3 regions of the Acetobacterium sp. K1/6 genome follow, and region 2 is predicted to be linked to each of the others. Evidence: riboswitches for the same ligand, from Rfam matches in the RefSeq annotation. Region 2 holds a riboswitch; each other region holds the start of a gene.
What was found. A riboswitch is a leader RNA that binds a small molecule or an ion and turns the genes downstream of it on or off. The one in region 2 is predicted to bind cobalamin.

Region 1 (10,687 bases), on a different contig from region 2:
GGCCATGGCGGTGCCAAAGATGAGCGGAAGGTTGATCAGGAAAAATTTTTCCGTTATGTTGATGCCTTTATTCTAGAACAGTATTCCCATACATATAAGATACCACTGATCCTGGTGGGGTTAGATGAACATCAGGGTGAATTCAGAAAGCTGTCAAAGAATAATTATCTGATTGATCACGGGATAAAAATTGATGGCGTGTCACTGGATAAAAAGAGTTTTCAAGAAAAAATCCAAAGCGTGATGAAGGAACTGTTTAAAAAGGAATTAAAAGAACGAATGGACATTTTTACCGAAGCTCACGCCAAGGACTTGGGGTCCGATGATTTGGTCCAAATTGGTAGAGCCATTGCCGAAGGTCGGGTCGCGACCCTATACCTGGAGGAAAACACCGTTCATCCGGGACTTTTTGATCCCAATCAGGGCACTATCGTCCAGGGCAAAATTGAGAACCCCCGAGTCGGGGATGTCTACGATGACATGGCTGAGGTGGTTCTGAGCCGGGGCGGTGAGGTGTTGATTTTAGAAAAGGAAGAGATGCCAACCCAAAGCGATCTTGCTGCGGTATATAGGTACTAACTACCAGGTAAGGAATAAAACCGAGGATTAACCCCTAGAATTTAAAGGGGTTAATCCTTGTTGTTTTTCCAGACTTAGATGGATTTTGTAGTATAATAAAGATAAATTTTTAAGGAAACTTAATTTGGTTTAATGATCGATTCAAAAGAACAAAAATAAGAGAAAAGAGAAGGTAACGTCATGAGTAACGAATATAAAACAAAAATAGGCGCCCTGGTAGACAGTATTTCAGAGAGTTATAAAAAGGAATGTTATATAGCGCCCCATGATTTAGGCTTTTTACCCAACCGAAGTGTGATTATCGATACAACAAAAGCGTTGCGGCAGCTTGTTTTCCCCAGTTATTTTGGCAGAACTAATTTTCGCAGAGAAATACAGGATTATCACATTGGAGAGTTATTGGTCTGTATTATTGAAAGTCTGACCAAACAGTTTGCCCTGGCACTTAAGCATCAGGCCGGGGGAGCAGAAAATCGGGATGAAGAACATTATCGACTGGAAGCGGAAAGAATCTGCTACGAATTTATGAGCAAAATCCCTCAGATCCGGGAGTTTCTGGCAACCGATGTGATTGCCGCCTTTGATGGAGATCCTGCTGCAAAGAGTAAAGATGAAATTGTGTTTTGTTATCCGGGCGTTTTTGCTATCAGCATTCACCGCCTCGCTCATGAACTTTACAAACTCTCGGTGCCACTGATCCCCAGAATTATGAGTGAATACGCTCATAATATTACTGGTATTGACATCCATCCCGGGGCCACCATCGGTAAGTATTTTTTCATTGATCATGGCACTGGCGTGGTTATTGGGGAAACCGCCATTATTGGTGAGCATGTAAAAATTTATCAGGGTGTGACCCTGGGGGCACTCTCAACCCGAGGTGGACAAAAATTAAGAGGGGTGCGACGCCATCCCTGTCTGGAAGATGAGGTGACCGTTTACTCAGGGGCCTCCATTTTGGGGGGCGAGACGGTTGTTGGAAAAGGGGTTGTCATTGGCAGTAATGTATTTATTACAAAATCAGTGCTGGAAGGGACAAAGGTTAGCATAAAAACACCAGAACTCCATTTTTCTGGACATGAAACAAAGGAACAGTCCATGGCAGCCTTTGATTGGGTAATTTAAATCATCACAGGCATAACTAAAAAGTGGTACTGTTGGCGTGTTTTAATCCACTTACCTTAGAATAAAAGCACATTAAAAAAGTTTCAAAATCTAATTGGATTTTGAAACTTTTTTAAGTCACCGTTTAAGCGTGGGGAGACGGGGTAAATTAAGAATATTAGTTTGAACTGAAAAAAACAAGCATCATTATGATAAAATGAAATAAATAGTTATCAAGGAATCAATCAAAAAAAGTTTAGGGGGGAACAATGAGCACAAAGATATTGATTGTGGATGATTCAACCACGGATCGGCTGATTATCAGCACCATGTTAGCGGATTATCATACGCTGACCGCCTGTGATGGCTTGGATGCCATGGCGTTGATTGAAAAAAACCCGGATATCGATCTGGTGATTCTTGATTTAAACATGCCCAGAATGAATGGTTTTGAGGTGCTAGAAGCAATGCAGGAAAATCCGGAGTTTCGAAAGATCCGCACCATTATTCTGACAAACTATGACGAGATTGACAATGAGGTCAAAGGTCTGGAATTAGGGGCGGTTGACTATATCAGAAAACCACTCAATATTCAGTCGCTGCTGATTCGGATTAATATTCATATCAAATTAAAACAGGTTCAAAAAATGATTGAGCAGGATAATGAGCGGCTGGATGCCATGGTTTTAAAGAAAACCAGAGAGGTGGCAGCGACTCGGGATATTACCATCCAGGCCCTGGTTGGGCTACTGGAAGTTCGCAATGTTGAATCATCCAGACATACGATAAGAACCCAATTGATTATGAAAATTCTTTGTGACCATTTAAAAACGAAGGATAAATACAAAGACATCCTTACCGAAGCCTATGTCAAGGAGCTGGTAACCACCACGCCTCTCCATGATATCGGCAAGGTAGGTATTCCCGATAATATTTTATTAAAACCCGGAAGGCTCACGGATGATGAGTTTACGATCATGAAAAAACATGTGAACTATGGAGTCAACGCGCTGCAAAACGAAATCTATTGTGATGAAGACGTTCCCAGCTTTATCAAAACGGCGATGGAAATTGTCGGTGCGCATCATGAAAAATATGACGGAACTGGTTATCCCAATGGGTTATTGGGGGGTGCGATTCCTCTGCCGGGACGTCTGATGGCTATTATTGATGTTTATGATGCCCTGACCAGCAAACGAATTTATAAACCGGCTTATGATTTTGACTACAGCATTGATTTGATCATAAGCGAAAGTGGCAAGCATTTTGATCCTGATATCGTGGTGGGATTTTTGGAAATTAAAGAGCAGGTAGCTGAGATTTCCCGTAAATTTATACAGGAGATCCATGAAGTGGAGACATTGTGATGAAAAGATTGGGTCGCTTAATCATGTTACTTATCTTGATTATCGGTTTCCCTTCTTTTTGTTATGCCCGTGATGATAGCATCGATTGGACAGCAGAAGAGCTGGCCTTTATGGAGGAGCATCCGGTGATCCGCCTGGGCGTTGATCCGATGTTTGTGCCCTTTGAATTTTTTGATAACGATGGCACCTATCAGGGTATTACCTCAGATTATCTTGAAATAATCAGCGAAAAAACAGGCTTAGAGATGCAAGTGATTAAAGGGCTGACCTGGACCGAAGCTTATGAAAAAGCCCTTCATGGTGAGGTCGATATGCTTCCGGCGATTTCTAAAACGTCGGCCAGAGAACAGTATTTTTTATTTTCAGAACCGTATTATTATTTTAAACGGGTTATTGTTATCAGAGAGTCGACCGAAAATATCAGTAGTATTGAAGATTTATATCGGCAAACGGTGGCAGTTCAAAAGAATAGCTCCCATCACAGCTATCTGGCCGAGTACCCGCAGATTAATCTAAGCCTGTACGATTCCGTTGAAGCGGCCCTAACCGCCGTTGCCAACGGCACAGAAACGGCTTTTATGGGGAATCTGGCGACCACCAACTACCTTATTAATTCAACCGGTTTGACCAATTTGAAATACGTTGCTTTTGAAGCCGAGCAACAGCAGGGGTTATATTTTAGCGTGCGTAATGACTGGCCGGTGCTGATTGGTATTATTGATAAAACCCTGGCAACCATTACGCCGGAAGAGCGGATTGCCATTAACAGTAAGTGGGTTGGGGCCACGGTGGAACCAGATTACGGACCCATTTATCAGGCGATCCTGATAACCAGCGGGGTGATTATACTAATCTGGCTGGTCTCAATTTACTGGATTTTGAGACTGCGAAGAGAAATTGAAAAGCGTAAAAAAATTCAGACGGATCTGGAACAGGCCAAACAGGAAGCCGAGGCCGCCAATAATATCAAATCCAGTTTTTTGGCACGGATGTCCCATGAAATCAGAACCCCTCTTAATGCGATTACCGGTATGGCATATCTGGTAAAGAAAACGCAGGTAACCCTGACCCAGAAGATGTATTTAGATCGCATTACCCAATCGGCCAATACAATGCTCAGTATTATTAATGACATTCTTGATTTTTCAAAAATTGAAGCTGGGAAAATCGAATTGGAGCGTGTTGCGTTTAATCTGGATCTGGTGATTCAGGATGTGATTAACATCGTTTCTTATAAAATTGAAGAGCAACAACTTGGCTTTAAATTGAGTAAGGATCCTAAAATACCAAACTGTTATTTTGGCGATGCTAAACGGATTGAACAGATTTTACTAAACCTGATCAACAATGCCACCAAGTTTACGATGACTGGGGAAGTCGCGGTTGATGTCCGATTGGTAGCGCGAGAATCCAATTTTTACCATCTCGCCTTTACGGTTAGTGATACCGGCATTGGCATGTCTGATGAACAGATAAAAAACCTTTTCGAACCCTTTGCCCAGGGTGATGCCAGCATTAATCGTCGTTTTGGTGGTACTGGGCTGGGCCTTTCGATTGTCAAAAGTCTGGTGGAAATGATGAATGGGGAGATCGCGGTTTACAGTACAGAGGGCGAAGGTTCAACGTTTATCGTTGAATTATCATTGGAAAAAGATCAGAAAAAAGAGCAGGAATATGAACAACAGGTCTCATCCTTGTATTTCAATGACATTAAAACGCTGGTACTGGAAAAGACCGGCGCAAATATGAATATAATTGACAGTTACTTAGGCGCCTTTGGGATGCATTGTGAACTGACAACTTCTCCGGCCAGTGTCGTCAATATGCTGGAGTTGGAAAATGGTAAGTTTTCAGAGCCCTTTGATCTGCTGATTCTGGATTATAATACCCCTGCCGGCGGTGGGTTCAAGTTTGTGGAAATGATTCAGGACAACAGGAAAATCTTGAAAAAGCCCAGGGTTATTATGCTGTTGCCAATGATGCGGGAAGACTTGTTTGATAAACTGGATAGCCAGGGGGTGGATATCGGTATCGGAAAGCCGATTATCCCATCAGTTTTATACAATGGTATTCTGGAAATTTTCAGAACCAAAGCCATTGTCGCCAATCAGGTATTTAAACAGGAAGATAAGGATAGCCTTGAAAATAATTATGGTATTCTGGTAGTAGAAGACAATAAAACCAATCAGCTTATTGCAAAATCATTACTGGAGCCGGCGGGATTCCGGGTCTGGTTGGGTAATGACGGGCAAGAAGGGATTGATCTGTTTAAGGTACATCGCACAGAGATTGATTTAATTCTAATGGATCTGCATATGCCAGTACTTAACGGTTATGAAGCAGCCCAGCAAATCAGGGAACTTTCGGTTGAGATTCCGATTGTGGCCATGACGGCTGATGTGATTGAGGGGGTTAAGGAAAAATGCGAATCTTATGGTATTCATCACTATATCAGTAAACCCTTTAATCCTGAAAAATTTGTGGAAACCATCCGAAAAATTGCAAGCGCTGAAACAAAGGGCAAAGAAAACAGAATTAAAGAAGCTAACAGCCAGAGCATCGAACAAAACAGCCGAAAAGTGGCGGATGCCCCGGTGCTTGACCGGGAAGAAGGACTCCGATACATGGGAGATAACGCGGTACTTTATGAGCGTGTTTTAAAAGCCTATTTCAATGAAAATCAGGAAGTGATAGAAAATCTGGATTTTGCCATCAAAGCTGAAAGCTTTCAGGAGGCAGCCCAGATCGTTCATAAGGTTAAAAGCAGTTCTGGAAGCATTGGTGCCAAACAACTGTTTGAAATCGCCAAAGACTTCCAGAAAGCACTTGAAAGCGGGGCAGAAAAAGAAATCATCAATTTCTATCCTCAGTTTGTTGCGGCTATGAAGCTACTGCTGGATACAATCGAGCCAGCTGAAGATAGTGGCGGTCAGGAATGAGTATTGATCGTATTTGCCATCCGAAGAATGCTTTCGGGCAACGGCTTCATCGGAGACGTGTTATCCTTTTGGCCAGACTTCTCGACCATGTTTGACACGAACTTATGAAAAAACTTCATTTTATCCGGTCTCATTTCGCCACCAAAATTATCGAGAGTAAGGGCTTTTTCGAGCAGAATGTCGGGAAAAGAGTCTTTAAAATAAGTATCAATTGTTTCAGCCGAACCACAGGAGATAAAAAAGCCCAGATTTTTGTTTTTCAGTTCATCTAAATGTGAAAGACAGTATTTTTTTATTTTCTTGTCAATCTGTCCAATGTAAATAGAACCGCCGATTAAGACTGTATCGTAGTCGTCCAGAGCGGGAATTTTATCGGAATTGATATTGACGAGTCGGGTTTCTCCGTTTAAGTTCTTTTTTAGTTCTGCGACGCAGTCCGCGGTAAAGCCATATTTACTGGCATAAAGTATCATGGTTTTCATGGGCATTTCCTTTCTTTGCATCTTATTGAGTTAAGGCATTTTCAATGGATTTGAGATAGGCTTTGCTGGTAACCGTGGCACCGCTGACTGTATCGACAGTGGTATTTTGTATTTTAATGACTTGGTTGATAATCGTACTGGTCACATCTGGAGATTCCATGGTGACGGCTTTGACCACATCAATTGATGTAATCTGATGATTGGCCACACTGACGGCAACCTCATTGGTCCAACGTCCAGATTCGTAAACACCGGCATAGGTGCCATCTTCAATTTTTTGTAGATCCACCGGATTGATTGCCAGGTTTTCCCCGGATTCCAGGCCGCTGGTGAGATAAAAAAATCCGCCGGCACCTACTAGTACCAATACGCCCAGAATACTGAGAATAATAATCATTGCTTTTTTCACGTATTTTCCTCCTGTTATCTTGATTCTTGATCCATCTTTTCCAGGTTTGTCAGTATCTTTGCAAGGGTTGACCGAGTCATGGCCAGCTCCTCTGCCGAGATGCCGTTAAATAATTTTTCAGTAAAAATCACTGCTTTCGCCTGACTTTCGTTACCGAAAGAATCGACGGCGTCGGTTAGTTTGATCCGGGTGATTCGGGCATCTTGAGGGTCTTTTTCCATAACAATGAAGCCTTTTTGTTCTAACTTCAGAGCTACCTGCTTGACGTTCTGATGAGAACTGCCCATTCCTTTGGCGACTTCTTTGATGGTGGGGTTATGATCAAAGGTATTCGCAACGACAATCGTGAGCAGCCACTGCTTGGTTGTTAGATTGTATTCTCTTAGTTCCCGCTCCAGTTGGGTGGTCATCTGGTTGGCAACGACTTGAACACTGCCAAAGATAAATTTTTGATCGGTCATTGAGTCGATATGGTCCAAAATATAACCTCCTCGCTTCTATTAAGGTAAGACCTTACCTTAATAGATAATACCTTACCTATTTTTGTCTGTCAATACTTATCAGCCGAATATATATATTTCTGAAGAAAGTTAAGACTAGCAAAATTTGAAAGGGTTTGCAAAAAATTTAACGGTAGAAATTTTTAAATTTATGTTATCATAAACAAGCGAAAAAGTTCACGATAGGGATGATGTTACTTGATTGAAATAGTGATTAACGTTTGCATTATAAATCAGTTTGACACTACATCTTGTATGTGATAAAATACAAACAACAAAATAAGGAGATAATGGTGCTGTGCCAACAGGTGCAGTTTGGGGGAAGCAGGTGTGAATCCTGCACGGTCCCGCCGCTGTAATGGTGAGATGTTAAAAGAAAATAAACAGGTTAAGCTGTTTGTTTCTGAACGTTCAAACCGGAGTCAGATTACCCGCCGTTATTAAATGCACCAGACTCTACGCGTGATAGAGGGTGTTCAATGTATCATTATGCCTCTTGACCACGCCGTTGAGGGGTTTTTGCATGCCTAAAACACCTAAAAGACTAGCAGGAAAGAAGGAAACGACCAGAATGATTACAAAAATTAGAAAAAGAGACGGACGAGAAGCCCCGTTTAACATTGAAAAAATTGCCAACGCTATTTTCAAGGCAGCCAGTGAAATCGGCGGCCAGAATTATCAGACGGCCATGGATCTGGCCGAGCGGGTTACCATTTATATTGAGCAGGAAATGAATACGAATGCGCCAACAGTGGAAGAAATTCAGGATGCGGTGGAAAAAATCCTGATTGAAACCGGACACGCCAAAACGGCCAAGGAGTATATTCTATACCGGGCTGAACGAACCCGAATTCGGGAGATGGATACCCGGCTGATGAAAATATATGAAGACCTGACCTTCAAGGACGCTAAGGATAATGATGTAAAACGAGAAAATGCCAATATTGACGGGGACACCGCTATGGGCACGATGCTGAAGTACGGGTCAGAGGGCGCCAAGCAGTTTTATGAAATGTTTGTCTTGAATCCAGAGCATTCAGCCGCTCATAAAGCCGGTGAAATCCACATTCATGATATGGACTTTCTAACCCTGACGACGACCTGCACTCAGATTGATTTGGAAAAGCTGTTTAAAAATGGCTTTTCTACTGGCCATGGACATCTGCGCGAACCCAATGATATTCAAAGCTATTCGGCTCTGGCCTGCATTGCCATCCAGTCGAACCAGAATGATCAGCATGGCGGACAGAGCATTCCCAATTTTGACTATGCCATGGTTCCGGGGGTAAAAAAAACCTTTGTCCGGCTTTATCAGGAGAACCTTGCCAAGGCCTTAACCTTATTAACGGAGACAAAGAATGCCTTAGCAAAGGTTAAAGCCATCGGCGCGGACATCGAAAAGAAACTGGGGTTAAGACCCGAATTAAATCAACCCAAAGGTTATCAAGAAGCAGAAGCCCGGAGCCTGGCCCAATGGATTGTTGACGCCAATGTCATTAACCGGGTGCAGGGCTTTGCAATGGAAAATGCCGAGCGGGAAATCGACCGTAGTGTCTATCAGTCAATGGAAGCGTTTGTCCATAACCTGAACACGATGCACAGCCGAGCCGGTGCCCAAATCCCCTTTAGTTCCATTAATTATGGTATGGATAGTTCTACCGAAGGGCGGTTGGTGGTAAAAAACCTGTTGCTGGCTACTGAGGCTGGTCTGGGCAATGGGGAGACGCCGATCTTTCCAATTCATATTTTTAAGGTCAAAGAAGGGGTGAACTATAATCCCTGGGACCCCAATTATGATTTGTTCAAATTGGCCTGCCGGGTTAGTGCCAAGCGATTGTTTCCCAATTTCTCCTTTCTGGATGCACCCTACAACCTGAAGTATTACAAAGAAGGTCAACCGGAAACAGAAATAGCCTATATGGGCTGCCGCACCCGGGTGATTGGAAATGTCCATGATACCAATCGGGAAATCACCTATGGCCGCGGGAACCTGAGCTTCACCACCATTAATCTGCCCCGTATTGCCTTAAATAGTCAAGGAGACAAAGAACTGTTTTTTATTGAGCTGGATAAAAAAATTGATTTGGTTATTGATCAATTACTGGAACGATTTGAAATTCAGGCCCATAAAAAGGTCAAAAATTTTCCCTTTTTGATGGGACAGGGGGTTTGGATTGATTCCGATGATCTTACTGAAGAGATGGAAATCCGGGAAGTGCTCAAACATGGGACCCTGAGTATGGGCTTTATTGGCCTGGCGGAATGCCTTGTCGTTTTAACCGGAAAGCACCATGGGCAAGCGCAAGAAGTCCAGGAACTGGGGCTGGCAATTGTGGGCCACATGCGAAAGCGAATGGATGAAACCAGCCAGCACTATCAGATGAACTTTACCCTGCTGGGCACGCCGGCAGAAGGTACCGCCGGACGATTTGTCAAGCTGGATAAAACTATTTTTGGCGATATCCCGGGTGTAACCGACCGGGAATACTACACCAACTCTTTCCACATCCCGGTTTACTATGGAACCAGTGCTTACGACAAAATCAGACTGGAAGCACCTTATCATGAGCTTACCAATGCTGGGCACATTACCTATGTGGAAATGGATGGCGACCCGATGGACAATCTGGAGGCCTTTGAAAAGGTGGTCCGAGCGATGAAGGAAGCCGGTATTGGCTATGGTTCCATTAACCATCCGGTGGACCGGGATCCGGTTTGCGGCTATACTGGAATTATCGGGGATGTTTGCCCGAGTTGCGGTCGGTCAGAAGGAGAGCAGAAATTTGAACGCATTCGCCGAATCACCGGTTATCTGGTGGGCACTCTGGACCGTTTTAACGATGCTAAAAAAGCGGAAGTTAGAGATCGGATCAAACATTTTAATGCTGCTGAGCAGATTGCTACTGGTGAAGCAATGGAGCAATTGCAATGAGTAAAAAAGTAAGAATCGCCGGAGTGGTCAAAGAATCCATTGTCGATGGGCCAGGCATCCGCTTTGTGGTTTTTGCTCAGGGATGTCCGCACCAGTGTGAGGGTTGTCATAACCCGGCGACCCATGATTCTAACGGGGGTAACCTGGTGGACGTAGACGCCATCATCGATGAAATGAGAAAGAACCCGCTACTTGATGGCATTACCCTAAGTGGTGGCGAACCCTTTGAACAACCAGAGGCCTTTTGTGAATTGGCCAAACGATCAAAAGAACTGGGGTATCATGTGATGACTTATACCGGGTACACCTATGAAACCCTACTAGAGAAAAAAGATGCCAGACGGCTCCGCTTACTGGAAAACACCGATCTGCTGG
Region 2 (10,687 bases):
CCTATTCGAAGCTTTTTAAATTAGATTTCTAGTTTTGCCATCGACAAGCGCTTAAACTCACCCATCCAATCTCCCTTCCAATAGTAAATAGCCATACAGAGCGCTGTGGAAGCCCAGGTAATCGGGTAGGTCATGGCAATTCCCTGAATCCCCTGAACCGAGGCCATTAATAAAAATAACAGTACCGTCCTCAGCACACAAATATTGGTGAGAATAATAGCCATCGGCGGCACTGACTTTCCTGCCCCGCGAATGGTTCCTCCCAATACCTCCAGGATCAGGTAAATCCAATAAAAAGGAAAGGTAATGCTAATAATCTGCAGGCCATAATCCAACACGGAAGGATCACTATTAATCACCCCAAAGGCCTGCCTGCCAAAGAATAACACAAAGGTGCTCATCACCGCAGTAACGCCAATACCCATCATTAAACAGACCCTGGTGCCTTTTTTGACCCGGTCATAATTCTTTGCGCCAATATTCTGGCTGGTAAAGGTGGTTATCGCCTGACCGATAGCAAGAATCGGCAGATAAATTAGCAGTTCAACCTTAAAATATGCCGTGAACGCAGTAATAGCATCCACACCAAGACTATTAACATGGTATTGAACAAAGACATTGGACAAGGTAATGACCAGAGCTTGAAAGCCGGTGGGAACACCAATTTTAAGGATTTTGTAAAAATGTACTTTGGCTATTTTTATTTTTTTAAGTTCTAATTTATAGTCACGATCAACATGCATCAGGTAATGTAAAACCAGTAGTGCCGCAACCGTTTGTGAAAATAGGGTGGCATAAGCCGCGCCGACAACCCCAAATTTAAAGATCACGATAAACACCCCATCCATAATAACATTGACAATTCCGCCAAACAGTTGGATGTACATCGGTGTTTTTGAATTTCCCAGTGCTCTGATAATCCCAGAACCCATATTATAGGTGACCACCGAGATAATACTGATAAAATAAACCCGAATATAGGCTACCGCTAAACCCATAATCTCATCCGGGGTGTTAATTAGTTTAAGAAAATACGGTGCTCCGATCAAACCAATAAGCATAATAATAATGCCACAGATAAAACCCAGGCCAATGGCCGTATGAACCACACTTTTTAATTCTTTCTTATCACCGGTTCCAAAAACATAGGATGCCACGACACTGGAACCCACTGACATTCCTGAAAAAAAGCCCACCAGACAGGTTACAAACAAAGCGCTGGCACCAACAGCCGCCGCTGCTTCTTTTCCTAAAAAATTACCGACATAGATTAAATCAACGGTATTATAAAGTTGCTGAATAAAACTCGTTCCCAACAAAGGCAATGCGAAAAACAACAATTTTTTCCATATGACCCCTTCTGTTAAACTGTTATTTTTCATTTACTTTTTCTCCTCTATCTTTAACAAATCAATTCTTACTATCACTAAAAAAACTGCTTCTTAAAACCACTAAATAGTACCCTACAAGTTATCTTTAATCCTCGACAACCATGACAGAGGCGATTAGTTTTTTGGTATAAGCAGCCTTGGGATGATCAATGACATCACGCGTTTCTCCTATTTCAACCAGCTCCCCTTTGTATAAAACACCAGTACGATCACAGATACTGCTTACGAGTGCCAGATCATGAGAAATAAGAAGAATGGCCATATCCATTTTTTCTTTTAAGTGCACTAACAAATCAACAATCTGCGCTTGGGCTGACACATCCAGTGCGCTTGTCGCTTCATCACAAATTAACAGCTTTGGGTGAACGGCAATGGCCCTGGCAATGGCTGCGCGCTGACATTCACCCCCACTTAATTCATGGGGATAACGGCCGGCGTATTCTTCTTTCAAATCGACCATTTTAAACAGCGCTTCTAGATCCAGTTTATTCTGACTGCATCGTAAATTACAAAAGCTTTCTCTAATCGACTGTTCTATCCGCATTCGTCCATTAAAAGATGCCTTGGGATCCTGAAAAACCATTTGGACATCCTGGTATACTTTAAGTAGATCCTTCCCCTTCAGGTGTGTGATCTCCCGTCCACTTAGAAAAATCTCACCTTCATTGGGATTTTCCAGTCGGGTAATCAGTTTTGCTACCGAGCTTTTGCCGCTGCCACTTTCGCCAACAAAACCAAAAATTTCGCCCTGATTAATATAAAAACTGAGTTGCCTAAGTGCGCTTATTTCAAATTTTGCCTTTTTATAACACTTGCTTATATTTTTGAGCTCAAGAACCGGTTTTTTATTCATCTTTATTAAACTCCACAGCCATGCTGACAACTCGTCCAATGATTTTCGGCAACCTTAAACAAATCCTGATTTTTTGTTCTACACGCCTCACAGCCATGGATGCAACGACCGGCAAAACCACAGCCGCATTTAACTTCATTAAACGTCGGCGGTCGTCCTTTTAATCCCACCGGTCGTTTGCCATCCAGCCTGGGGATGGCTTCTAAGAGAGCTCGGGTATAGGGATGGCGATGATTTCTGATTACTTCTGCTTTTTCCCCATATTCAACTATCCGTCCGGCGTACATAACCGCAATTTTATCAGCCATTTTTGAAACAACCCCCATATTGTGGGTAATGATCACAATTGATGTGCCAAAGCGCTCCCGCAGCCCCATCATCTCATCCACTACCTGAGCTTGAATCGTTACATCCAGAGCACTGGTTGGTTCATCTGCCAACAAAAGTTTTGGCTCCATAATCATTGCCAGAGCAATGGCAATCCGCTGATTCATGCCCCCGCTTAATTCATAGGGATAACTGTTTAAAACGCGTTCGCCATCCTTTAGATTCAGTTTATCCAGAAGACTTAATATCCGTTCCCCAGCTTCTTTTTTATCGATTTTAACATGACTCTGCATGGTTTCAATGAATTGTTTTTTTATCCGTCTGAGCGGGTTTAGAGACGAACCGGGATTCTGAAAAATAACGCCCATCTGCGAACCGCGGAAGGCTCTTTTTTCCTCATTGGATAAATTTCTCATATCCTTTCCCTGAAAATAAATATTTCCCTGTTGAATAGTCACACCCGTATCGGATAATTGCATAATGGCTTTTAAGAGCGTACTTTTGCCGCTGCCGCTTTCTCCGACGATGCCAAGGATTTCACCTTTTTCTACCGAAAACTCGGCATTTTTAATGATCTCTATCTTGCCATAGCCAACATCAAGATTCTTTACTTCCAAAAGACTGTTCATCCTGATTCCTCTCGTTTTTTGGTATCCTTATCTTTTGTCCGGACATTAAAACATCTGCGCTCGAATTCGTTTATGAGACACTAATCCGAGCACAGTCAAACCTCCTGGATTGCTTTTTTAGTTCATATCCATTTCCGCATTCATCTGATAATAATCGGTTGGATGTGGTTTTAAACCGGTAATATTGGCATCCATATACATTGCCATATTGACAAAACCAATATTGTCAAAAGCAAACTCATCTAAAGCCTTTTGTTGCACCTCGATGGCCAATTGAGCCCGCTTATCACTGTCGAATTCAGCTTTTAATTCGGTTAACAATTGATCTGTCTCAGCATTGTAGTAATGTCCAAAATTCGTCACACCAGCGGTTCCCAATGTACCACTTAAGAACGCCTGCGGATCGCCTACAGCGGTAGTTACAATACTGTAAATGCCAATATCAAATTCACCGGCTTTAAAAAAGTCCGAATTATCATGAACCGTTACTTCTCCCCCGATGCCAATGGCTTTTAGTTCCGACTGAAGCTCGGTCACAATGGCTTCATTTTTTAATCGTTTATAGGTAACAATGCTCACGCTTAGCGGTTTTCCGTCTTTTTCAACAATCCCATCACCATCGGTGTCAATATAACCGGCCGCACTAAGTACTTTTTTTGCTTCTTCCACGTTAAAGATTGCTCCTTTTAAATGGCTGCCGCCGTAGGCCAGATCGTTTGGAAACGCTCCCACTGCCGGTGTAATTGATCCATCAAAAAGGAAATCTGCCATGCCCTCTTTATCAATGGCCATCGATATCGCTTGACGCACAGCCTGATCGGCTACCGTCTGAAGATTGTAATACAAGAAATAAGCCCGGGAGGTTGATACTTCTTCAATTTTAAAATCGTTATTTGATTCAAAGGTTTCCCGACTGTCGGAGGTTAAATTCATTGCCACATCAACCTCTCCTGATTGAAGGGCCATCGCCATCGTATCCGTATCCGTTACAAATTTGACCTGAACCGTATCAATTTTTGGTGTGCCATCCCAATAATTTTTGTTCGCCGTTAAATCGATCGTCGTTTTTTCAACGAAATCTGCGACCACATAGGGACCGGTTCCAATCGGTGCCTTATCAAGATCTGCGGTTTTATCCAGATCAATAATCGACGTATAAGGATCACACAATTCATTAATCAGGGTAGGAAACGGACTGGCCGTTGTGATTGTTATAACATTGCCCGCCACAACATAAGCGGCTTCGCCAAATGCAGCGGCTCGTTTATTGGTACTGCCAACCCGTTTTAAGTTGTTTACAACCATCTCGGCGGTTAACGGGTCGCCGTTAGAAAAGGTGACCTTATCCTTAATGGTAATTTTCCAGGTATTGGTATCCACATTTTCATAAGACTCCGCCAACCACGGCTCTGGTACCAGCTCCATGTCCAATTTAAAGAGGGTCTCTGAAATAGCATAACGGACAGTAAACCAACCCTGCCAATCGACAGCCGGATCAAGCGAGCTCACCGCCTGTGTCTCACCCCAAACCAGATGTTTTTCTCCCGAGCTTCCGGTTTCACTGTTTCCACACCCTGCTAAAACAGCAACCATTAATATCAATGACAACAACATGATCAATACTTTTCTTTTCATATTCACTCCTTTTTATTTTTATTTAAAACCAGTAGCTGGTTTTAGATCGTTTGTTGTTTGGGTTCTAATAAATCCCGAACTGTATCACCGAGAAGATTAAAAATCATCACCGCTACCAACATAACTACCCCTGGGTAGAGAATAATCCAAGGGGCCGTCTGCATCAGACTACGGCCTTCATTGATCATTGAGCCCCACTCGGCCTGGGGAATCTGCACGCCGATTCCTAGAAAGGACAATCCGGCGATGCCCATCATCATTCCACCAATTTGCAGGGTTGCCGTAACAATTAAGGGTCCTGAAATATTCGGTAACATATGCCGCCACATGATCCGGGAATGACTGTTTCCGGAAATCCTGGCGGCTTGAATATAAACCTCAGACTTTACTACCATGACACTGCCCCGGGCTAATCGTGCATACTGGGTCCAGCCGGTCACCGCCAGGGCAATCATGGCATTGATCAGACCACCACCTAAAATACCCGCTACCGCAATGGCCAGAATCATATCCGGAAAAGCCAACAATATATCAACCACACCCATCAGTGCCCGGTCAACCTTTCCGCCATAATATCCGCAAACCACCCCATAGGCCGTTCCAAAGATAAAGGTCCCCATTACTAATGCCAGGGAAGCAAAGATGGAAACCTTGGCACCCATTAACACTCTTGAAAAAACACATCGGCCATAACTATCGGTACCAAAAGGATATTCTGACGAGGGCGGTTGCTTCGCCAATTTTAAATCGGTTAAATTTGGATCATGGGGACACAGCCAGGGTGCTACTAGACTTAAAACGATTAGAATCAGGACAACACCGAAAAGAAAATACAAACGTTTGTGAACGGCATCCATTGGCAGTTTTATTTTTTTCATTTTAGGTTTCCCACCCTTCTTTAACCCGCGGATCTAAAAGATGATAGGATAAATCGGTTAATAAATTAACCACAACATAGATAATTGCCATCCACACCACAAAGCCCTGAATCACGGGATAATCGCGGGCGCCAATGGCATCAACGACCATTTTTCCCAACCCCCGCCAGACAAAGATGGTTTCCACCACTGCTGCGCCGCCTAAAAGCGACCCAATCGATAGACCAATCAGGGTTACTACCGTGATCATTGAATTTCTTAATACATTTTTATACAGGATAACATTTTCCTGAATCCCCCGGGAGCGGGCTCCCATCACGTAATCTTTATTTAGTTCTTCCAGAACGGCAGCGCGAATCTGACGAATATATTTTGAAATCATCACCGTCGATAGTGCAATGGTGGGCAAAATCAAGCCTCGAATCGATCCTGTTGCTAACACTGGCAACCAGTTTAATTGCATGGCAAAAACATAAATCAGAACCAATGCCAGAAAAAAGTTGGGAATTGAGGTGCCCACAAAGGTAAAAAAACGAATGCTATAATCAACCCATTGATTTTGCCGGATAGCTGCTAAAATCCCCAGCGGAATGGCAATTAAAAGCGTTAAGAGCATCGAACTGACGGCCAGAATAATGGTTGAGGGCATTGCCGTTACTATTTTTTGACTAACTGGTACATTATCAACATAAGAGACCCCCATATCACCTGTTAAAAGATTTAAAAGCCAGCTCAGGTATTGTTCCAGAAAGGGTTTGTTTAATCCCATCTCTTCTCTTGTTTCATCAAGGATCTCCTGGCTGACTGCGGTTCCCTGAGCTGAGAGTTTCATTTCAGCGGGGTCACTAGGCGCAAGATACATTAATGCAAAGGTGATAAAACTAACACCAAGCAGTATTGGAATTAACTGCACGAACCGCTTCCTAATATATTTTCCCACGCATTCACTCCTTGATTTTTATTTTGTTAGTATATTCTAACTCTATACATCATGTCAATTGATTTTTCCTTGAGCCCATAAAAAAACTCACTATCCATAAAAGACAGTGAGTTTGTATTTTTCACAGCACAAAATCATCCTCTATCTTCCGTAGAGTATTAAGACAATAAACAGGCAGGTCTTCTGGCTCAAGTTTCAATACATCACATCCTGCCTATTTGTGGCATTTCTGGTGTGACTTTTCTCTTACAGCGGCGGGACCGCGTGGGATTTACACCCAACTTCCCTTTTCACCAGCTTATCAATTTTTAATGACAGCTGACACCTGGTTAATATTTAATTATTTTTGGGTAATATATATCAGAACAAAACAAATGTCAAGACTCTGTTTTAACTTACACCTCTGCTGTCATTCTGAAAAGCTAGGTAAACAACTAAAATTTTTGTAAAAAAAACCACGAAAATTAATAAACTTAACCTTCATGGCCTTTCTATTGATCTTAAATCAATATTTGTTATCCTCTAGTTTTTAGATCCAACCTAAATAAATTATACGTTAAATTATTATTAATTGTCAATTCTATTTTTTTAATATCTCAATCAACTGGTCAATGGTACTTTGTAAATTAATCCCGGTTAAAAAAGCGCGGCCATTAATCACCGGAATATCAATGTCCCCTTCCAGTTGACAGGTACAGACAATCGCATCGGGATGTAATTCTTGATACTTTTTAAAGGCATCTACCGCTTTGGCTTGAACAGTTTGACAGGCAATCCCATTTTCCAGCGCAATCTGTTCAATCTTTTTGGCAACTACAGTCGAGGTTGCCAGGGCAGTTCCACACGCAACTAAAACAAGTTTCATCGTTAATTCCCTCTTTCAATAATTAGAATTTTAGAATTTATCCCTTGATGATTTTTTTGAACTGTCCTAAATTTTCTTTCATATCGCCTTTAAATAAGCAGGATCCGGAAACAATGACATTGGCCCCAGCTTCCACTACTTCTTTTAGGGTGTTAAAATTAATTCCCCCATCAACCTGAAGATCAATATTTCGATTACCAATCATTTGGCGACAGGCGCTTATTTTTTCGGTGCTTTCTGGAATATAGCTTTGTCCGCCAAAACCGGGATAGACACACATAATCAGGATCATGCTAATGTGATCAAGATACGGCTTTATCACCTCCAGAGAAGTATCCGGAGAAACCACCAGTCCGGGTCTGACTCCTTTTTTTACAATGGCGTCAATACAGTCCTTAATCTCCCCATCCGACTCCACATGAACGGTAATGATATCCGCTCCGGCATCAGCAAACCGATCGATATATTTTAGCGGCTCGCTAATCATGAGGTGAACATCAAAGGGGATCTTTATGGTCTTTCGCAGGCTCGCCACCTGATCCGGACCGATGGTAATATTGGGCACAAAATGTCCATCCATAATATCCACATGGAGATAATCGGCGCCATTTTTTTCAACTTCTTTTAGATCCCGTTCCAGATTAGAAAAATCTGCACTGAGCATCGAGGGTGCTATTTTAATATTCATTGATATCTACTTTCCTTTTGAAATGCTGTAACCGGATTATAAAAAGGTCTTAATAAGATTGTAAATGATTTGCGGCTCTTTTGCATCTTTTATTTTTTGTAACATTTTTTCATTTTGAATAATGGTAATGATCGTCTGTAAGATCTTTAGTTGTTTTTCAGGATTATTAATGGCCAGTAAAAAAATTATCTGGACCGAAATACTTTCCCTGGGATTCCCCATGCCAGCAAAAACAATGGTGTTTTTTAACGTCACAATGGAGATACTTTCTTTTAATACATATTTCGCTTCAGTATGGGGCAACGCCACCCCTATTTTTGTGGGTAAGCCGGTCGGAAAGGTTCTTTCTCTTTCCACGACCGCTTCAACAAAATCTTCAGTAACACACCCCTGCGAAAGCAGCGGTGTGGCTGCTAACGCAATGGCATCAAACTGATCCTTGACCGTACAATTGACTTGAATGCGATCGATATGGATTAACGAGTCCATTATTGTTTTTCAGTGGTATCAACGAGTGTCATCTGATTTTCGCCGTCATCGTCGTCGAGATCATCCACTGGATCCTCCTTATAAACTTTAGAAATGGTGGCAATGGATTCTTCCGGTTTTAATTTCATCAGACGAACACCCTGGGTATTGCGGCCAACGGCGGTAATATCATTACCGCCAAGCTTAATGACAACGCCCTGATTATTGATCATCATAATTTCGCCATCCCGGCTGATCACGCAGAAACCAACCAATTGACCGGTTTTTTTGGTGACTTTATAGGTTTGCACCCCTTTGCCGCCACGTTTTTGGGGACGATACAGATCAGAGGCACTGAGTTTACCATAGCCATTTTCACTGACGCAAAGGACGAAGAGTTCTTTTTTAACAATATCCATCCCAACAACCACATCATCTGCCCGCAGATCAATCCCCCGGACACCAATTGATGTTCGGCTGATCGGTCTTACTTCTTCGGAGCTAAAGCGGATTGCATAACCACATTGGGTTCCCATGACAATTTCTTCATCCTGAACAACCAACCGGACATTGATCAGCTCATCACCTTCTCTTAAATTAATGGCGATAATACCATTTTTACGGGAGGTATCATACTCGGTTAAATCGGTTTTCTTGATAATTCCCTGTTTAGTTGCCATAATCAGGCATTTATCGGCGGTGAATTCTTTGACCGGAATCATGGTTGCAATCTGTTCCCCTGCTTCGAGTGGCAACAGATTGACAATCGCCGTTCCTCTGGCCGTACGTCCACCTTCGGGAATTTCAAAGGCTTTTAAGCGATAGACCTTACCCAGATTAGTAAAGAACATCAAATAGTGATGGGTGGTGGTGGTAAAGAGGTGTTCAACAAAGTCATTTTCGCGGGTGCTAAGTGCAGTAATGCCTTTGCCACCCCGTTTTTGTGACCGGTAATTATCAGCGGTAATGCGCTTCACATAACCAATATGGGTCATCGTGATGACGACTTCTTCTTCTTCGATTAAATCTTCAATTTCAAAGTCTTCGACATCAATATCAAAGTTCGTGCGACGTTTGTCGCCATATTTTTCTTTAATTTCGATTAATTCTTCTTTGATAATATTAAGAACCAGTTGACCATCACCTAAAATTGCTTTTAATTTGGCAATGGTGATCATCAGTTCTTTGTATTCTTCTTCGATCTTTTCCCGTTCCAGACCGGTTAAACGCTGGAGTCGCATGTCCAGAATCGCCTGGGCCTGAATTTCTGAGAGGCTAAACCGTAAAACTAACTGTTCCTTGGCGACTTTGCCATCGGCAGCCGCCCGGATTAATTTAATGACTTCATCAATATGATCCAGAGCAATTTTTAAACCTTCTAAAATATGGGCTCTGGCTTCCGCTTTTTTAAGATCAAAAATGGTTCGTCTGGTAATAATTTCTTTTTGATGTTCAATATAGTGAAAAAGAATTTCTTTTAAATTAAGCACCTTGGGTTCATTATTGACTAAAGCCAGCATGATCACCCCAAAGGTTTCCTGGAGCTGGGTATGCTTATATAACTGATTTAAAATAATCGTTTCGTTGGCATCCCGTTTTAAATCAATGATGATCGACATTCCTTTTTTCAGGTCGGACTCATCTCTTAAATCCGAGATTCCTTCAATTTTTTTCTCTTTTACCAGCTCAGCAATTTTTTCAACCAGCTTGGATTTATTAACCATGTAGGGGATTTCAGTGATAACAATCTGCTTCTTCCCTTTTTTGGTGGTGACCACATCAACCTTACCACGAACCTTAATTCGTCCTCGGCCGGTACGATAGGCACTTTTAATGCCAGATTTACCTAAGACAATACCAGCGGTTGGGAAATCTGGTCCTTTGACATGCTTCATCAACTCATCAATGGTAATCTCCGGATCATCAATAAAGGCGATGGTACCATCAATGATTTCGCCCAGATTATGGGGCGGAATATTGGTGGCCATCCCGACGGCAATCCCGGAGGACCCA
Region 3 (10,687 bases), on a different contig from region 2:
CTGGTAAAGAAGGGTGCCATGAAAAAAAGCAAGGGTCAGCTCTGTCTGTATGGCTTTCTGGCAACCTTTTTTATCTATGGCGGAATTATGAATATGGCATCCTTGCTGATGTGGTCCAGCATTATTAACTGGAAAACGATTTTAGCCACTTATATCACTGGGGCACCCTTTGATTTGATTCATGCCAGTGCCACTGTGTTTTTCTTATTTGTTGCAGCTAACCCGATGATTGAAAAATTGGAACGGATCAAGAAAAAATATGGTCTGATTGATCCAAAATAGATTTTGTTTTAGTGAAAAAAGATCAAAAGTGACAGGGAGAGTTTCTTTTGATGATGACAGCGGATGCTGAGATGGAGAAATGACGAAATGGAAGAGTATAGTAAAGCAGTAGAAACGCGGCAAACCCAGGTATGGCATGTGAATCAGAGAGTAAAACAAGAGGGTCTCTTTGATTGCAGCGATGCGAAAAGTATAAAAAACAAACAGATGGAGGTCACGGAACCCTTTAGGGAGATTGGCACGGGTGCCTTTAAAGGAATCACAAAGGTGCGGCGGGTAGTTTTGTCAAACAGCGTCAAAATTATCGGCAATGAAGCCTTCCGGGGTTGCACCATGTTAAATCGGATTGAACTATCAAAACAAATCTGGCGCATTGGCAAGGGTGCCTTTTACGATTGTCTGCGACTAAGAACTATCGATATCCCCTGGCGGGTCAGGCGGATCGAAGAAAAGACCTTTAAGAAGTGCCGGTCTTTGAATGATCTTGTTTTGCATGACAATATTGAGTACATTGGGGAGAGTGCCTTTCTGGAATGTGAGGCATTAGCTGGAATTTCTATACCGGAAAAAGTGGAAGCGATCAATTTCAGAGCTTTTTGTGGATGCAAGAAATTGCAAGCGGTGAAGTTGCCGATGAATTTAAAAAGCATCGGCAGAGAAGCATTTTACAATTGTGGACTATTATCAATTGAGCTCAATGACCAGTTGGAGTCAATTGAAGAAAGTGCCTTTCTGAAATGTAAAGTTCTTGAGGAAATTGAAATCCCCAAAAGTGTAAAGCACATCGGGAAATGGGCCTTTCATGGCTGTCCAAAACTGGTAAAAGTAACTTTCCGTAGTGACCCGGAATATTTGGGTGAATGGCTTTTCAATCGAAAAAGTGTTAGAATATTCTGCAAAAAGGGATCTCGGGTCGATCAGTATTGTCAAAATTACGAGTATCAGACGGAGTATTTATAATAACGGTGTTTGTAAAAATTATGATGAGGAGCAGGCGGGATGATCAGGACATTGGGAAAGAATCAGGTGAGAATTTATAAACAGGAAAAAATTGTCATCAACGGAAATTATGATGCGATTGGTTTTGGTGCATTTGAAAATAAGATGAGTTTAAAAAAATTGACCTTACCGGAAGGTTTGATTCGAATTGATAAAAATGCCTTTAAAGGTTGTACGGCCCTGAAAACCCTTCATGTTCCAGTAACGCTCAAAGAAATTGGGGAAGCAGCGTGGATGGGCTGCACCAATTTGTTGATGATCGAAATCCCGAATGGCATTCGGTCAATTCCGCCGAGAACGTTTAAAAATTGTCTGGCCCTGACTCAGATCACACTTTCGCCAAGTAGTTGCTTAACCGGTATTGGAGAAAGTGCCTTCGAATCCTGTCGGGAATTAAAAACCATTGCGATCCCCAATGGGGTCAGCCGGATTGAACGACGCACCTTTTATCGGACCAAGAATATGAAAAGCGTGGTATTCCCAGAAAATCTGACCTTTATTGGCAAAGAAGCATTCTATTTTTCCGGACTGGAAGGAAAACTGATGATCCCAGAGGGCGTGACAGAAATTGAAGAGAGTGCTTTTTTTAGGTGTAAAAACCTGACCGAGGTGTTCATTCCCGGTAGTGTCAAGCGGCTGGGAAAATGGACTTTTCATGGCTGCTCGCGGCTTAAATATCTGACTATTCTTCATAATATTGATGAAATCGGCGAATGGATTATTAATAAAAATGATACCATAATTCGCTGCATAAAGGGTTCCCGGGTGGATCACTATTGCCAATCCCAGGAGTTTCGAACAGAATACGTAAATAATGTTGCGAAAAAATAAAGGACTTCAATAACTAGAATTTAGACGATCAAATGCTTGGCTTGGGATGAAGCTCGCTAAAATATTCAATTGAAAAATTTCCCGTTCTATGATACACTTCCACTAATATAATAGGAAAGTGATGAGGAAAGGGGTGTAAGACCCCTACAGCCCCCGCTACTGTAATTGCTGACGACGTTTTTAATCCACTGTCTAACCGATGGGAAGGGAGAACTGAGGATGAAGCAAGAGTCAGGACACTCATAATCATAGAAATTCTTCGGTGGGAAGAAAAGAATTAAACCTTTTGTTTAGTATCCAGCCTCCACAGGAAGCTGGATTTATTTTTGCGAAAAAAGCAAAAAAATAAAGAAAAAGAAGGAAGAAAATGAAAAAGAAAAGTATGAGAAGGTTGTTGGTGATTTTTACCGTATTAGCGCTGATGGTATCCTTTACCGGCTGCCAGAGTGGCGAGTCATCCGCAGATGGTTCCGGCGTCTCACCCAAAAGCGGTGCTACCACCTATCCGGTGACAATAACCGATGATCTTGGAAACGCCGTCAAGATTGAAAAAGAACCCCAGAAAATTGTCTCACTGTCTCCCGCTGCAACCGAGATTTTATTCGCCATTGGTGTAGGGGATCAGGTGGTGGGTCGCACCGAGTATGATAATTATCCCGAACAGGCGCTAACCGTGCCGAGCATCGGTGACTACAATGCGCCCAATGTGGAAAAAATCATTGCTCTGTCACCCGATTTAGTACTGGCTTCAGATTTTGTTTCCGATGATGTCAGAAAACAACTGGAAGCCACGGGTGCAAAGGTCATCCTCTTTAGTCCGATCAGTATAGATGGGGTTATGAAAGATATTGTGATTGCGGGTGAAGTGGCAAACGCTAATGATGCGGCTGGGGATGTGGTTAAAAAAATGATGACGGATCGTCAGGTGATCGTTGATCAGGCCAAAACTGCTAAAACCCAGAAATCAGTCTTTATTGATGTGGGTGACTTCTTCAGTGCTGGTCCTAACTCGATGATGGATGCAATGCTTATTGATCTTAATGCCAAAAATATCGCTGCTGATGCAGCTACGCCATGGCCTCAGCTTAGTACTGAACAAATTATTGCGAGCAATCCGGATGTGTATATTTCCCTTTACAACACACCAGAACAGGTAAAGGCGACGCCCGGGTTTGACAAGGTTACCGCGATTAAAAATAACGAGATCGCATATTACGAATTTTTAACCCCGGAAAGCGATTTAATTCAACGACCGGGCCCCCGGATTGTACAGGGGCTGGCATTGTTGGCTAAGGATATTTATCCGGAAATATTTGCAAAATAAAGTGTCTGTTAAACCAAAATTGGTAGGGGTGAAATCTGTTCGCCCCTGAATTTTATCAGATGAAGAAGAGAGAATTCAGGAGTGAACAGATTAAATGGAGAAAATGGAGTCAGCATGAAAAAAAAACTGAAAAAATACGCGTTGCCATTGTCGATTGCAATCTGCATCGGCACGATTTATCTGTGCACCCTTACGGGGATTACGACCATTTCGTTTGGGGATGCCAATAAAATTCTGTTAAATCAGATCTTTCATATTAATCTGGGGATGGAAAATATCAATGAGGGCGCAACGGCGATTATCTGGAATGTTCGCCTACCCCGGGTCATTCTCGCTTTTCTGACCGGTGGTGCTTTGGCACTGTGCGGGGCTGCCTATCAGGGAATCTTTAAAAATCCGATGGCCGACCCCTACATTTTAGGGGTATCCTCCGGGGCGGCATTGGGTGCCTCGATTGGTATTGTGATGAATTTCTCCAGTAATTTTTTAGGATCCAATGGGGTTGCTATCCTGGCTTTTGGCGGTTCTTTTTTAACCATTCTGTTGGTTTATAATATTTCCCGGGTCGGTCGTAAGGTGCCGGTGGCCACGCTTTTACTCAGTGGCATCGCCATTGGCCAATCACTGGGAGCCTTTATGTCATTACTGATGATCTTTAATAATGATAGCATGACGCAAATTATTTTTTGGGTGATGGGAAGTTTAAATGGTAAGGGTTGGGATCAGGTCCTGATTGTATTGCCCTATGTAGTGATTGGCTGCGTCATCATGTTAACCTCCGTCAGAGAGCTGGATATTATGCTGCTGGGCGAAGAAACGGCCACTCAATTGGGCGTTGATACCGAGGCGCTTAAGAAGAAAATCCTCTTTTCCTCATCCCTTATAACGGCAGCAGTGGTTGCGGCCACGGGGATTATCGGATTTGTTGGGCTGATTGTGCCCCATATTGTCCGCATGATCACCGGTCCCAAACACCGCACATTGGTACCCTTTTCAGTGCTCTTTGGCGGTGCTTTTCTCATTCTTTGCGACACCCTGGCCCGGTCGGTGACCTCTCAGGAAATTCCGGTGGGTGTAATCACCGCCGCCTTTGGCGGTCCTTTCTTTGTTTATCTGCTCCGCAAAAGAAAAAAAGGGGGGCTCTGAGATGGAACGGTTAATGCCAAGAATCATGCTCGATTTCAAGGATGTGGTATCCGGTTATGGCGAAAAAGATATCCTACAGGGATTTAGCGCGACCATCTGCCAGGGCGAGTTTGTCGGGCTGATTGGTCCTAACGGCACCGGCAAGTCAACCCTGTTAAAATGCTTGTCCGGACTGCTGCCGATTAAATCCGGGGTGATTACCCTGGAAGAAAAGAACAATACTAACTATACCCAACGGGAACGGGCCCAGATGATCGCCGTGGTGCCCCAGTCTTTTGATATCGACTACGATTTTACCGTGGAGGACATCGTTCTGATGGGGCGAAACCCCTATCTGAGTTATCGCACCAGAGAAACTCAGAATGATTATAATATTGTAACCGAGGCCATGCGGGCTACCAAGACCTTAAATTTTAGAAAACGGTTTTATAATAATCTTAGCGGTGGCGAAAAGCAACGAGTGATTATTGCCCGGGCCATCGCTCAGGAACCGGATATCATTCTTCTGGATGAACCCACCTCGGCTTTGGATATCCACCATCAGATTGAAGTGATGGAGCTGATCCGCAACCTGAATTTAAAAAAATCGATGACCGTGGTGGCAGTGCTTCACGACATCAATCTGGCGGCCCGATATTGCAACCGGCTTATTTTAATGAAAGACGGCCGGGTCATCATCGACGGAACACCGAAAGAAGTAATCACCGAAGCCAATCTCAAAAAAGTCTATGAAATGAAAATGTTTATTCAGGAGAATAAGCTTTTTTGTAAACCGGAGATTATCCCACTGCGGGTGATTAAGGAATCGGAAAACTATCGCAGTTTGAAAATTCACGTGATCTGTGGAGGCAATCAGGCTTCTCAGGTGTTAGAAGAACTGGAGGCCATGGGCCATCAGGTCACAGCCGGAGTGGTCAACCAGGGCAGTGATGACTGGACCATCTGTGATGTGCTGGGGATTCCGATGGTTGAAGAAAGTCCTTTTACCGCCATCAGCAGGGAAAAGCAGGAAGAAAACCTGGCGGTGATGGCAGAAAGTGACCTGATTTTGATTTCGGATCTGCCTTTTGGTCATGGTAATATTAATAACCTGATGGGTTTGGAAAACCTGCGGGGTGAGCTTTATTTCCATCGAAATTGTCTGAACAACGATTTTACCGAAGGCGAGCTGGTTAAACAGCTTGAGCTTATCAAAAAGAAGAAAACGGTCAACGAAATGAATAGTCATCAGGAGTTTATAAAAATGATCAAAGAACGGACCCTGATTAATGAAAAATAGCTTCGCAAATGGTTGGCTGGAAGCAGCCGCTGTGCGGTGAAGTTTTTAATATATGAGTCGGATTAAATATTTAATGTAGGGGCGATTATTAATCGCCCGCATACTGCACAATTACCGGTTCAATTTGCAAAATTCTTTAATTCAACGTATAGAGCAATTTTAATAACAATATAAGCGTGTGATACAAGTCATTAAAAAAAGGAGACAGAAATATGAATTATTTTATGCTGGCGGGAACCAGCAGCAATGTTGGCAAAACAACGGTTACCATGGGCATCATGGCGGCCTTTAAAAAGCGGGGTCTCCGGGTAAAGCCTTTTAAAACCGGTCCGGATTATATTGATCCGATGTTTCATCGCTTTGTTACTGGTGAACCTTCCATTAATCTGGACACCTGGATGCTGGACGAGGAAATCATCAGGGGGCTCTTTTTTAGACGGCTGGACGAAGAAAATGGTCTGGGGATTGCTGAAGGGGTCATGGGTCTCTATGACGGCCATAGTCTGGAGTCGGAGGTGGGCAGCAGTGCCTATCTGGCCAAAACCATTGGCGCACCGGTGATTTTGATCATTGATGGCCGGGGCATGGCTAAGAGCGCCGCAGCACTGGTAAAGGGTTATGTCGATTTTGACCCCGAAGCGAATATTGTGGGGGTCATCATCAATCGCATTTCATCAAAGTCTCATTACCTGTTGTTAAAAGAAATGATTGAAGCCTATAATGATGTGACCTGCCTGGGTTATTTTCCTAATAATCCGGACATTGTCATGGACAGTCGTCACCTCGGGCTGGTACCGGTGGAAGAGATTGCTGATTTCAGGGAAAAGGTGGACAAGGCCGGAGCGTTGGCCGAAGCCTATATTGATCTGGATAAATTATGGGAAATTAGCAAGCATGACCAACCGGTGAGTGCTTTTATCGATCCCTTTTTAGCTTATGCCGATAAATATCAGGGGTTGCGGATTGGCGTTCCCAAAGATCGGGCCTTTAATTTTTACTATGATGACAATTTTAAAGCCCTGGCAAACGCCGGAGTGGAAGTGGTTACTTTCAGTCCCTTAAATGATGCGCGTCTCCCAGAGCATCTCGATGGTTTATATATCGGTGGTGGCTTTCCGGAAATATTCGGCGCCGAGCTGGCCGCCAACACGTTGATGATTGCTGATATCAAGGATAAGCTGGAAGCCGGATTGCCCTGTTATGCGGAGTGCGGGGGGCTTATGTATCTGACCAATTCGATGACTCTAAACAGCGGTGAAACGAATCCGGCGGTGGGATTTTTCGATGCCGATTCCACAATGACCAAACGGTTGCAGCGGTTTGGATATGTTGATATTTCGGCCTATCTTGGTGGAAAAAGCATTGCGGTTCGCGGACATGAATTTCATCACAGCCTGGTTTCTAGTGATGAAGTCTTGCCGACGGCCTATGTAATCACCAAAAAAGGGAAAACCTGGACCTGTGGGTACCGCCAGAAAAATGTCCTGGCTGGTTATCCGCATATTCATTTTTACAGCAACCCGATGTTTTTAAGCAGTCTCCTAAATGTCGTTCTGGAGCACAAAGCGGGGCAGGCATGAGGCGGGTTAAGGTCGAAACCCCGGGCACCTGTGGCGAATATATTCAGGGCTGGTATGATGGCAGTCCCTGTCTGGTATCCAGCCCGATTGACCGCTATTCCCGGATTACGATTGCTGAAGGCCCGGGGAATCTTGAGGTGTTAAAGCCCAAAACCAGAAAACAGGTCGAAGCGGTTTTTCGGCGCTTTGCGATTCCAGAGCTGGAAAAAAAACATTTGCATTTTTCCATGGTTAGTGATATTCCCGTGGAAAAGGGAATGGCCAGCAGCACTGCCGATATTGCCGGAATGGCTGCCGGGCTTTGTGCTTATTTTGGTCTGGATCTGATCCCAAAGGAGATCGGTTCGCTTTGCACCGGTATTGAGCCATCAGACAATCTGATGTTTGAGCGCTTAAACCTTTTTAATCATCTCAGTGGCTCGGTACTAAAGGAATTTGATGGCACCGTGGAAGCAGATATCCTAATCATTGATTTTAACGGTGGCATTGATACGATGACCTTTAATGAAAGTCAGGATGATTATTCCTCAGACGACTTAGCCATCTTTGTCGAAATTGTCACTCAATTTGAAAAAGGGGTTCGCACCGAAAGCCTCAAGGAGATTGGCGCGGCCTGTACTAAAAGCGCTATTCTTAACCAGAAACGCTTAAAAAAGAATTATCTCGATGATTTGATTGGCCTATCTCGGGATTTTGGTGGTCTGGGAACCGTCATCGGTCATAGCGGCACAGTGATTGGCGTCATGTATGACAATGGTGATTTTCAAGAAGCTGAGTTTCTAAATGCATTCAAGCAGGTTGTTCCCGAATCGGCCTATGCCGAAATCTACCAAAACCGCCTGATCCCGGGCGGAATAAAAATAACCACCGAAGAGGTGTGATCATAGAGCTTTGAATAATAAAGAAATAAATCGACTTAAGAAAGTGAGAAAAAATGGAATACATTAACAACCCCCGAGAAATTGAAGAGCGTAGTTTTGAGATTATTACCGCTGAAATGGGCGATAAGGTTTTCCCGGAAGCCATTGCCCCGATGGTTAAACGGATCATCCATACCACCGCTGATTTTGAATATGCGGATTTACTGGAAATTTTAAACAACGGTTATGAAAGTGGCATCGAAGCACTGAAACAGGGCAAGAAAATTTATGCCGACACCCGGATGATTCAGGTCGGAGTTAATAAAAAAGCACTGGCTGACCACGGCATTGAAATTGTCAATTTTGTCCACGATGCCGATGTCGCCGCAGAAGCCAAAAAGCGCGGCGTCACCCGCTCCACGGTCAGCATGGAAAGAGCGTTGAAGGACGACAGTGTGGGCATCTTTGCCATCGGTAATGCGCCAACCGCCTTATATACCCTGATTGAACAGGTCAAGCTTGGCAATGCCAAACCAGCCCTGATTATCGGTGCGCCAATCGGTTTTGTCGGCGCGGCGGAATCCAAGGAAGCTTTGGATCAGATTGACAGTCCCATCATTCGGATCAACGGACGAAAAGGCGGCAGTCCGGTCGTGGCGGCGATTCTTAATGCCATGCTTTATCAACTGGGAAGAGAATGGTAAGAATGATGAGCGCTACAAAAAAAGGAATTTTTTATGGCATCGGAGTTGGCCCCGGCGATCCCGATCTGCTCACCGTTAAAGCGGCTAAGGTTTTAGATGCCTGTGATATGGTGATTACCCCGGTAAAAAAAATGGGCAGCACCAGTGTTGCCTTTGAAATTGTCAAAAGTCATATCTCCGATTTGTCAAAAGTTCTGGAAATGAATTTTCCGATGATTTCCCTGTCTCAGGAACGGGAAGCCTTGCAAAAACAATGGAAAGAAAATGCCGATGAAATTGAAGTGCTGCTTAATCAGGGCAAGGACGTCGCCTTTATTACTCTGGGTGATCCGATGGTCTTTAGCACCTATTCTTATGTGATGGAATATCTACTAAAACGTAGTATTGAAGTGATCACCCTGTCAGGGGTGCCGTCATTTTGCAATCTCGGGGCGCAACTCAATATTCCCCTGACCCAGGGAGAAGAATCCTTGGGGATTGTGGCGATGACTCAGCCAGTAGAAGAAATCCGGGCGATTTTGGATGCCCACCAGAATATTGTGGTGATGAAAATTTCCGCCAATAATGCCTGGATGGCTGAGGAACTGGAAGCCCGCGGGCTGGAAAAAAGCTTTGTGCTGGTATCCAACATCGGTATGGACACCCAGCAAGTGGTCCGGGATATTGATGTCTTAAAAGGTAAGATCCCGTATTTATCGACCTTATTAATCAAAAAGAATTATCCCCTTCAGTAAGGGAGGTAAGCCATGTTAAATAAAACCATTGAAAAAAATGGCAAGACCCTGCGCTACGGCTATACCACCGGCTCTTGCGCCACCGCCGCCACCAAAGCGGCACTGTTAATGTTTTTAAATCAACAGAAATGGGAAACCATTGAAATCAGTACACCCAAGGGCTGGACCCTGGATCTGGTGCTGCACGATCAGACTTTTTCAGAAAACGAAGCCTCCTGCTCAGTGATCAAAGACTCTGGGGACGATCCGGATGTGACTAATGGCGTCAAGGTTTTTTCGAAAATCACCTCATCAGACCAGGCCGGAATTGAGTTTGCAGCCGGTATTGGTGTCGGTACGGTCACCTCAGTGGGACTCAGTATTCCTCCGGGTGAACCGGCCATTAATCCGACCCCAAGGGAGATGATTACCCGGGAGATTAAAACGGTTTTAGCTTCTGAAGCCGCACGTCAGATCACGGATTTACCCAAAGGTTGGCGGGTCGAGCTGTCCATTCCCCAGGGTGTGGAACTGGCCAAACGAACCTTTAATCCCAAGCTGGGGATTAAAGGCGGACTGTCGATTATCGGCACTTCCGGGATTGTTGAGCCGATGAGTGAAGATGCCCTTAAGGCGTCCCTGAAACTGGAACTCTCAGTGCTCCATGCCAAAGGCTTTAAAGAAATCATCTTTGTCCCCGGCAATTATGGGAAAGACTTTTCCGAGGAACTGGGACTTTCTGAGGAGGTACTGGTAAAAACCAGTAATTATATCGGTTTTATGCTGGATGAGGCTGAACGGATGGGTTTTGATAAGATTCTGCTGATTGGCCATCTGGGAAAACTGGTGAAGCTGGCTGGGGGGATTTTTAATACCCATAGCAGTGTTGCCGACGGACGGATGGAAATTCTAACCGCCCACGCCGGTTTGCTCGGCGCAACCCAGAAAACGATGGAAAAAATCATGACC

Region 1: linked by a shared signal. The riboswitch ahead of U2P91_RS03575 (anaerobic ribonucleoside triphosphate reductase) and the one ahead of nikB (nickel ABC transporter permease) in region 2 are both predicted to bind cobalamin.
Region 3: linked by a shared signal. The riboswitch ahead of U2P91_RS08815 (ABC transporter substrate-binding protein) and the one ahead of nikB (nickel ABC transporter permease) in region 2 are both predicted to bind cobalamin.

The regions. Positions count from the first base shown of each region.
Region 1 covers NZ_JAXQGA010000003.1:101,355-112,041, forward strand. Annotated here, with positions in the region: gene U2P91_RS03540 (hypothetical protein) at 1-579, shown strand, start outside; gene U2P91_RS03545 (serine acetyltransferase) at 760-1,704, shown strand; gene U2P91_RS03550 (HD domain-containing phosphohydrolase) at 1,953-3,050, shown strand; gene U2P91_RS03555 (response regulator) at 3,050-5,989, shown strand; gene U2P91_RS03560 (flavodoxin domain-containing protein) at 5,980-6,471, opposite strand; gene U2P91_RS03565 (FMN-binding protein) at 6,494-6,880, opposite strand; gene U2P91_RS03570 (MarR family winged helix-turn-helix transcriptional regulator) at 6,895-7,359, opposite strand; cobalamin riboswitch at 7,655-7,834, shown strand; gene U2P91_RS03575 (anaerobic ribonucleoside triphosphate reductase) at 7,952-10,312, shown strand; gene nrdG (anaerobic ribonucleoside-triphosphate reductase activating protein) at 10,309-10,687, shown strand, end outside.
Region 2 covers NZ_JAXQGA010000010.1:58,523-69,209, forward strand. Annotated here, with positions in the region: gene U2P91_RS10560 (MATE family efflux transporter) at 21-1,382, opposite strand; gene U2P91_RS10565 (ABC transporter ATP-binding protein) at 1,477-2,244, opposite strand; gene U2P91_RS10570 (ABC transporter ATP-binding protein) at 2,250-3,200, opposite strand; gene U2P91_RS10575 (ABC transporter substrate-binding protein) at 3,318-4,835, opposite strand; gene nikC (nickel transporter permease) at 4,877-5,713, opposite strand; gene nikB (nickel ABC transporter permease) at 5,715-6,653, opposite strand; cobalamin riboswitch at 6,809-6,997, opposite strand; gene U2P91_RS10590 (PTS sugar transporter subunit IIB) at 7,234-7,518, opposite strand; gene rpe (ribulose-phosphate 3-epimerase) at 7,556-8,206, opposite strand; gene U2P91_RS10600 (PTS sugar transporter subunit IIA) at 8,243-8,695, opposite strand; gene gyrA (DNA gyrase subunit A) at 8,695-10,687, opposite strand, start outside.
Region 3 covers NZ_JAXQGA010000008.1:47,669-58,355, forward strand. Annotated here, with positions in the region: gene U2P91_RS08800 (ECF transporter S component) at 1-282, shown strand, start outside; gene U2P91_RS08805 (leucine-rich repeat domain-containing protein) at 370-1,242, shown strand; gene U2P91_RS08810 (leucine-rich repeat domain-containing protein) at 1,282-2,112, shown strand; cobalamin riboswitch at 2,185-2,375, shown strand; gene U2P91_RS08815 (ABC transporter substrate-binding protein) at 2,480-3,436, shown strand; gene U2P91_RS08820 (FecCD family ABC transporter permease) at 3,551-4,582, shown strand; gene U2P91_RS08825 (heme ABC transporter ATP-binding protein) at 4,584-5,861, shown strand; gene U2P91_RS08830 (cobyrinate a,c-diamide synthase) at 6,074-7,441, shown strand; gene U2P91_RS08835 (GHMP kinase) at 7,438-8,322, shown strand; gene U2P91_RS08840 (precorrin-8X methylmutase) at 8,376-9,005, shown strand; gene cobI (precorrin-2 C(20)-methyltransferase) at 9,008-9,739, shown strand; gene cbiD (cobalt-precorrin-5B (C(1))-methyltransferase CbiD) at 9,752-10,687, shown strand, end outside.